2 regions of the Actinomadura luteofluorescens genome follow, and region 2 is predicted to be linked to the other one. Evidence: riboswitches for the same ligand, from Rfam matches in the RefSeq annotation. Region 2 holds a riboswitch; the other holds the start of a gene.
What was found. Region 2 has a riboswitch for cobalamin ahead of BJY14_RS22870 (ribonucleoside-diphosphate reductase subunit alpha). Riboswitches for the same ligand answer to the same signal wherever they lie in the genome.

Region 1 (4,290 bases), 3.1 Mb from region 2:
GCGCGTCCTTCACCTCGCACAGCCAGCCGTCGACGTGCAGGAGGAAGTCGTCGAACTCGGTGTCGTGCGGGCGGTCGTCCAGGCCGAGGTCGTGGTCGAGCTTGGCGGCCTGGATGAGCGTCCAGATCTGGGCGCGGATCGCGGGCAGCTTCGCCGGGTCCATCGCGGCGATCGTCGCGTGCTCGTCGAGGAGCTGTTCGAGGCGGGCGATGTCGCCGTAGGTCTCGGCGCGGGCCATCGGCGGGACCATGTGGTCGACGAGGACGGCGTGCGCGCGGCGCTTGGCCTGCGTGCCCTCGCCGGGGTCGTTGACGAGGAACGGGTAGACCAGCGGGACGTCGCCGAGCGCCGCGTCGGTGCCGCACGACGCCGACATGCCCGCCGCCTTGCCGGGCAGCCACTCCAGGTTGCCGTGCTTACCGACGTGGACGATCGCGTGCGCGCCGAACTCGTCCGACAGCCACCGGTAGGCGGCCAGGTAGTGGTGGCTGGGCGGCAGGTCGGGGTCGTGGTAGATCGCGATGGGGTTCTGCCCGAAGCCGCGCGGCGGCTGCACCATGACGACGAGGTTGCCGGCGCGCAGGGCGGCGAGGACGATGTCGCCGTCCTGGACGAACAGCTCCCCGGGCGGCGGGCCCCAGTGCCGCTCCATCCCCTCGCGCAGGCCGGCGGGCAGGGTGCGGTACCAGCGCTCGTAGGACGCGGCGGAGATGCGGACGGGGTTGCCCGCGAGCTGCTCCTCGGTGAGCCAGTCCTCGTCCTGCCCGCCCGCCGCGATGAGCGCGTGGACGAGGGCGTCGCCGTCCTGCCCGCCGACGCCGGGGAAGCCCTCCCCCAGGTCGTAGCCCGCGTCGCGGAGCCGGGCCAGCAGCCGGACGGTGCTCGCCGGGGTGTCGAGGCCGACGGCGTTGCCGACGCGGGCGTGCTTGGTCGGGTACGCCGACAGCATCACGACGAGGCGGCGGGCGGCGGCCGGGGTGTGGCGGAGCCGGCCGTGCCGGACGGCGATCCCCGCGACCCGCGCGGCGCGCTCGGGGTCGGCGGCGTAGACGGTGAGCCCGTCCTCGTCGATCTCCTTGAACGAGAACGGGACCGTGATGATCCGCCCGTCGAACTCGGGGATCGCGACCTGCGACGCCGCGTCCAGCGGCGACAGCCCGTCGTCGCTGCCCTCCCACTCGGACCGGCTCGTGGTGAGGCAGAGGCCCTGCAGTATCGGGACGTCCAGCGCGGCGAGCGCGCCCACGTCCCAGGCCTCGTCGTCGCCGCCCGCCCCGGCCGTCGCGGGCCGCGACCCGCCCGCCGCGAGCACCGTCACCACCAGGGCGTCCGCCTGGCGGAGCGTGTCGAGCAGCTCGGGCTCGGCGGTGCGCAGCGACGAGCAGAACACCGGCATCGCGCGACCGCCCGCGTCCTCCACGGCCGTGCACAGCGCCTCGACGAACGCGGTGTTGCCCGCCATGTGGTGGGCGCGGTAGTAGAGCACGCCGACCACGGGTCCGCCGCCGTCGCGGGCGGCGCGGTCGAGCCGTCCCCAGGCCGGCGCCGGCGCCGGCGGGGCGAAGCCGCGCCCGGTCAGCAGCACGGTGTCGGACAGGAACGCGTGCAGCTCGGCGAGGTTGGCGGGACCGCCGTGCGCGAGGTAGGCGTGCGCCTCGGCGCACACCCCGCCGCTGACCGTGGACAGCTCCATCAGCTCGGCGTCGGGGGCCTGCTCGCCGCCGAGGACGACGACCGGCCGGAGGCCCGCGAGCAGCGCGCCGAGCCCGTCCTCCCAGGCGCGCCGGCCGCCGAGCAGCCGCACCACGACGAGGTCGGCGCCCTCGGTGAGCTCGGGCAGGTCGGCGGCGGTGAGCCGCGCGGGGTTGCCGAGCCGGTAGGCGGCGCCGGACGCGCGGGCGCTCAGCAGATCGGTGTCGGACGTCGACAGCAACAGGACCGTGCGGCTGTGCTCGGGCACGGCGCATCCTCCCCCTGGGGTCCTCGCCCCGGTCGCGGGTGTCGCGACGGCAGGAGTCTCCTGGCTCCCGGATCGACGCTCGCCCCGGCCTTCCCGTCCTCGCGGACAGTGGCCTACAGCGGGGTTCGCTCCCCGGTCACAGTGGCGGGACCGCGCCGGATTCGCACCGGCTTCCTCCCATTGCCATCGCCTGAGCAGAAGAGTACGGCAGCGCGGTCGCCCTGCAAACTGTGGTTAACATCCTCCCCGTGCCGAATGTCAGAGCCCGTCCCGACGCGTGCCCCGGGGCGCTGCGCACCCACGACGCCGCCGACGGGCCGCTCGCGCGCGTCCGCGTCCCGGGCGGCGCGGTGTCGTCCGCGCAGCTCGCGGTGCTCGGCGCCGCCGCACGCGAGCTGGGCCGGGACGTGATCGAACTCACTTCCCGCGGCAACCTCCAGGTGCGCGGCGTCCGCGACCCGGCGGCCCTCGCGGCCCGGTTGGCCACCGCGGGGCTGCTCCCGTCGGCGACCCACGAGCGGGTGCGCAACATCGTCGCGTCCCCGCTCGGCGGGCGCGGCCCGCACGGCGCCCTCGCCACGGATCCGCTGGTCACGGCGCTGGACGAGGCGCTGTGCGCCCGTCCGGGGCTGGCCCGGCTGCCGGGGCGGTTCCTGTTCGCGCTCGACGACGGAACCGGCGACACGGCCGCGCTGGACGCCGACGCGGCCCTCGCTCCCGGCGGCCTTCGGCTGGCCGGGACGCGGCTCGGGCCCGTCCCCGGCGATCCCGTCGCGGCACTGCTCGCGGCGGCGGAGGCGTTCCTGGAGATCCGGGGCGACGCCTGGCGGCTCGCGGAGGTCCCGGACGGCGCCCGGCTCGTCGCCGAGCGGCTGGGCGCGGCCGTGGGAGAGACGCCGCCGCGCCCGGATCCCGCGCCGCCGCACGCCGGGATCGTCGCGCAGCGGGACGGGCGCGCCGCGCTGGAGGCCGTGGCCCCGCTCGGCCGGCTGTCCGGCGCGCAGGCCGAGGCGCTCGCCGCAGTCGCGGACGAGGTGCGGGTGACGCCCTGGCGCAGCGTCGTGCTGCGGGACCTGGACCGCGGCGAGGCGCGGCGCACGGCGGCGGCGCTCGCGGCGGCGGGCTTCGCGACCGACCCCGCGTCGCCCTGGGTCGGCGTGACGGCCTGCACCGGGAGCCCCGGATGCGCGAAGTCGCGCGGCGACGTGCAGGGCGAGGCGCGGCGCTTCGTCGCCGGCCTCGGCCGCGCGCCCGAGACGCCCGTCCACTGGACGGGATGCGAGCGGCGCTGCGGGATACCCCGCGGCCCGGTCGAGCTGAGGACGGCGGAGGGACAGCAGTGATCGATTACGTCCGGGACGGCGCCGAGATCTACCGGCGGTCGTTCGCGACGATCCGCGCGGAGGCCGACCTGGCGGGACTGCCGGACGACGTGGCGCGGGTCGCGGTCCGCATGATCCACGCCTGCGGCATGACCGACCTCGTGGAGGATCTGGCCTGGTCGCCGGGGGTGGTGGCGCGGGCCCGGGCGGCGCTGCTGGCGGGCGCGCCGGTGCTGTGCGACGCGCGGATGGTCGCCTCCGGCGTGACCCGCGCGCGGCTGCCCGCCGGCAACGAGGTCGTCTGCACCCTGGGCGACCCGGAAGTGCCCGGGCTGGCCGAGCGGCTCGGGACCACGCGCAGCGCGGCGGCGCTGGAGCTGTGGCGCGACCGGCTCGGCGGCGCGGTCGTCGCGATCGGCAACGCGCCGACCGCGCTGTTCCGGCTGCTGGAGCTGGTGGAGGAGGGCGCGCCTCGCCCGGCGGCGGTCCTCGGGATCCCGGTCGGGTTCATCGGGGCGGCCGAGTCCAAGGAGGCGCTCGCCGCGAGCGGCCTGGACCATCTGGTGGTGCGCGGGCGGCGCGGCGGCAGCGCGATGACGGCGGCGGCGGTCAACGCCGTCGCCAGTGAGGCGGAGTGATGGCGGGACGGCTGTTCGGCGTGGGCGTCGGGCCCGGCGACCCCGAACTGGTCACGGTGAAGGCGGCGCGGCTGATCGGCGAGGCGGACGTGGTGGCCTTCCACTGCGCGCGGCACGGCCGCAGCATCGCCCGGGCGATCGCCGGACCGTACCTGCGGGACGGGCGGATCGAGGAGCAGCTCGTCTACCCGGTGACGACCGAGACCACCGACCATCCCGGCGGCTACCAGGGGGCGCTGGAGGATTTCTACGCCGACTGCGCCGCCCGGCTCGCCGCGCACCTCGACGCGGGACGGACGGTCGTGGTGCTCAGCGAGGGCGACCCGCTGTTCTACGGGTCCTACATGCACCTGCACAAGCGGCTCGCGCC
Region 2 (4,290 bases):
GCAGCGGCCGGACCGACACCGACGACAGCGGGTGGTCGGTCGGCAGGTTCACCACGAGCTTGGTGGTGGAGGCGTCGTCGCGCTCGTTGGGCACGCGGAACGAGACCTTGGAGTAGGAGCCCTGCTCGGCCGTCTTGGGATTGACGCTGACGTGCGCGGACGCCGCCGCGGCGAGGCCGATCACGGACAGGGCGGCCAGGGACGCGACGGCGCCGGCGCGCCGGGCATGGGGGAGGAAGGGCATTGCGGAACTCCGTTCGAGACGTACGGGAATGGCCGGGCGCCGCGAGCCGGCGTCCGGTGACGTACGGCGCTCAGGCTCAGGAGTGAGCGAGCGCCCTCGAACGCGGAGGGGGACCCCGCCGGACGACCTGGTGCCGCAGGACACGTCCGGTGGCCGTGACGGCTGCCGCAGCGGGCGCCGGCCGGAGGGGGCGGGCCGGAGGCTCGGCCGGTTCCACGGCGAGCAGGGCCAGCAGCAGCCGGATCGGGCGGTCCGCCAGGGCGGCGACCCGCCGGGCGAGCGACCACGCGGCCCGCTCGCCGCGCCGCAGCCACCACGCGGCCACCAGCGCGGCCGTGCAGTGCGCGAGCGTCATCACCAGGCCGTTCCCGCCGTGGGCGGCGGGGACGGCGGCGGGTTCCATGGCGCCCGTCATGGCGGCGTGCGCCTCGGGCGCGTGGTGGGACGGCGCGCAGGCCGCCGTGAACAGCGTGTGCAGGGCGAACTGCCCGCCGAGGAGCCCGCCCAGGATCGTCGCGAGCGAGCGCTCGTGGCCCGCCAGCACCAGCGTCACGCCGAGGACGGCGCCGAAGCCCGCGAGCGCCGCCCAGGCCGGCACCGCCGCGCCGCCCGCCAGGACGTGCCCGAGGGTCGCCAGCGTCGCGCACACGGTGGCGAACACCACCGCGCGTGCGGGCCGGAACAGCGGCTGCGGCGCATGGGGGCTCATGACGGCCCCCATCGTCCCATCCCCCGCGCGCGCTGCCCAGCCGCCCCCGAACATCCGCCGACGCGCCCAACATCTTGGGGTTGTGCGTTGATCGTCGACTAGATGTAGGGTTCAGTCCCGTGCTGGTCCGCCCCCGCCGCTCGCGGCGGGGGCGGCGTGAGAGGGAACCCGGTGGGAATCCGGGACTGCCCCGCAGCGGTGAGCGGGAACGACCGCCGTCATCGAGCACTGGGCCCGGCGGCCTGGGAAGCGACGGCCAGTAGGACGCCTCGGCAGAGGCGGCGCCCGCGAGTCCGAAGACCTGCCAGTGCGCGGGGCCGGGAGACCGGCCCCATCGGGGGTCCGGGTCCCGTCCCGGATCGACACGTCCAGGCCTCGCGGGTGGGCCGGGGACGGAGCGCGGCCGCCGCCGCGCGCCGTTCGCATGCCTCCGCGGGGCGGCATGCGAGGGGAGATGCACGTGACAGAGGTTCTGGCCGCGCCGACGGCGGGGATCGCCGCCGAGGTCGAGGCGGCCTGCGAGGGGGTGCCCGGGGCCGAGGCCGGGCGTGTGCTGGCCGCCGTCCGGTCCGGGGACGGCCTGGACGCGGCGGCCCTGCGGGACCTCGCGATCGGGGAGGCCGCCGCGCTCATCCCCGCCGAGCCGGGCTACTCCAGGGTGGCCGCGCGGCTGCTCGGCGGCCGGATCCGCGACGAGGCCGCCGCCGCCGGCGTCCGGACGTTCGCCGAGTCCGTCGCCGCCGCGCACCGCGAGGGCCTCCTGGCGGACGACCTGGCCGCCTTCGTCGCCGCCAACGCCGGGGCCCTCGACGCCCTCGTCTATAACGGCGCCGATGACCGTTTCGAATACTTCGGGCTCCGGACGGTCTACGACCGGTACCTGCTCAGGCATCCGCGGTCGCGGCTCGTCCTGGAACGGCCCCAGTACTTCTTTCTGCGGGTGTCCTGCGGGCTCGCCGAGAACGTCGAAGAGGCCGCCGAGCTTTACGCGCTGCTCAGCACGCTTTCGTACCTGCCCAGCTCGCCCACCCTGTTCAACTCCGGGGCCCGCCGCCCGCAGCTCTCGTCGTGCTTCCTGCTCGACTCGCCGCGCGACGAGCTGGAGTCCATCTACGACCGGTACGGCCAGGTCGCGCGGCTCAGCAAGTACGCGGGCGGCATCGGCGTCTCCTGGACGCGGGTGCGGTCGCGGGGCTCGCTGATCCGGGGCACGAACGGGCACTCCAACGGGATCGTCCCGTGGCTGCGCACGCTCGACTCGTCCGTCGCCGCCGTCAACCAGGGCGGCCGCCGCAAGGGCGCGGCGTGCGTCTACCTGGAGCCGTGGCACGCCGACGTCGAGGAGTTCCTGGAGCTGCGCGACAACACCGGCGAGGACGCGCGCCGCACCCACAACCTCAACCTGGCCAACTGGATCCCGGACGAGTTCATGCGCCGCGTCGAGGCCGACGCGCAGTGGTCCCTGTTCGACCCCAAGGAGGTCCCCGAGCTGGTCGACCTGTGGGGCGACGAGTTCGACGAGGCCTACCGGGCGGCGGAGCGGGAGGGACGGTTCGTCCGGCAGGTCCCGGCCCGCAAGCTGTACGGGCGCATGATGCGGACGCTCGCCGAGACGGGCAACGGCTGGATGACGTTCAAGGACGCCGCCAACCGCGCCTGCAACCAGACCGCCGAGCGGGGCAGGGTCGTCCACCTGTCGAACCTCTGCACGGAGATCCTGGAGGTGACGGGCGACGGCGAGGCCGCCGTCTGCAACCTCGGATCGGTGAACCTGGCCGCGCACGTGGGGCCGTCCGGCGTCGACTGGGAGCGGCTCCGGTCGACGGTCCGCACCGCCGTCCGGTTCCTGGACCGCACCATCGACCGGGGCTTCTACCCGACGCCCGAGGCGGAGACGGCCAACCGCAAGTGGCGGCCGGTCGGGCTGGGCGTGATGGGCCTCGCGGACGTGTTCTTCACGCTGCGCCTGCCGTTCGACTCCGACGAGGCGCGCGAGCTGTCGACGCGCGTCGCCGAGGAGATCGCGCTGGCCGCCTACAACGCGTCGGCCGACCTCGCCGCCGTGCACGGGCCGCTGCCCGCCTACGCCGCGACGCGCACCGCGCGCGGCCGGCTCCACCTGGACCACTTCCCGGACGCGTCGCCGTCCCGTCCCGCCGACTGGGACGCGCTCCGTGCCCGCGTCGCGGAGGTGGGCCTGCGCAACTCGCTGCTCGTCGCGATCGCGCCGACCGCGACGATCGCCTCCATCGCGGGCTGCTACGAGTGCATCGAGCCGCAGGTGTCCAACCTGTTCAAGCGCGAGACGCTGTCCGGCGAGTTCCTCCAGATCAACCGCTACCTGGTGGAGGACCTGAAGTCGCTCGGGCTGTGGACGCCGGCCGTCCGCGAGGCGGTCAAGAAGGCGAACGGGTCCGTCCAGGGGCTCATCGACCTGCCGGAGGAGATGCTGTCGCTCTACCGGACGGCCTGGGAGCTGCCGCAGAAGGCGCTCATCGACCTCGCCGCCGCCCGCACCCCGTACATCGACCAGTCGCAGTCGCTGAACCTGTTCATGGAGACGCCCACGATCGGCAAGCTCTCCTCGATGTACGCCTACGCGTGGCGGGCCGGGCTCAAGACGACGTACTACCTGCGGTCCCGTCCCGCGACGCGGATCGCGCAGACGACGGTCGCCGCGGCCGTCTGCTCCCTGGAGAACCCCGAGACCTGCGAGGCGTGCCAGTGACCGTGCGGGCGGAAGGGCAGAGGCGAGAGGAAGGACGGGGCATGCTCCTCGACCCCGGCATGGACCTGACGCTGCGGCCCATGCGCTATCCGGACTTCTACGAGCGGTACCGGGCCGCGATCCGCAACACCTGGACGGTCGAGGAGGTCGACCTCGCCTCCGACATGGCGGACCTCGCGCGGCTCACGCCCGCCGAGCTGCACCTCGTCAACCGGCTCGTGGCGTTCTTCGCCACCGGCGACTCGATCGTGGCGAACAACCTCGTGCTCAACCTCTACAAGCACGTGAACGCGCCGGAGGCCCGGCTCTACCTGTCGCGGCAGCTATATGAGGAGGCCGTGCACGTACAGTTCTACCTGACCCTCCTGGACACCTATCTGCCCGATCAGGACGAGCGCGTCAAGGCGTTCGCGGCGATCGAGCACATCCCGTCCATCCGGGCCAAGGCGGAGTTCTGCTTCCGCTGGATCGACTCGCTCGGGTCCCTGGACGAGCTCCGGACGGCCGCCGACCGCAGGGCGTTCCTGCTGAACCTCATCTGCTTCGCGGCCTGCATCGAGGGGCTGTTCTTCTACGGCGCGTTCGCCTACGTGTACTGGCTCCGGTCGC

Region 1: it holds a riboswitch for cobalamin, as region 2 does, so the genes downstream of both, cobN (cobaltochelatase subunit CobN) here and BJY14_RS22870 (ribonucleoside-diphosphate reductase subunit alpha) in region 2, are expected to answer to the same signal.

What each region holds. Positions count from the first base shown of each region.
Region 1 covers NZ_JACCBA010000001.1:8,047,957-8,052,246, reverse strand. The annotation lists gene cobN (cobaltochelatase subunit CobN) at 1-1,960, opposite strand, end outside; cobalamin riboswitch at 1,992-2,163, opposite strand; gene BJY14_RS37100 (ferredoxin-like domain-containing protein) at 2,209-3,303, shown strand; gene BJY14_RS37095 (precorrin-8X methylmutase) at 3,300-3,920, shown strand; gene BJY14_RS37090 (precorrin-2 C(20)-methyltransferase) at 3,920-4,290, shown strand, end outside.
Region 2 covers NZ_JACCBA010000001.1:4,918,250-4,922,539, forward strand. The annotation lists gene BJY14_RS22860 (YcnI family copper-binding membrane protein) at 1-244, opposite strand, end outside; gene BJY14_RS22865 (MFS transporter) at 321-953, opposite strand; cobalamin riboswitch at 1,060-1,276, shown strand; gene BJY14_RS22870 (ribonucleoside-diphosphate reductase subunit alpha) at 1,408-3,681, shown strand; gene BJY14_RS22875 (ribonucleotide-diphosphate reductase subunit beta) at 3,723-4,290, shown strand, end outside.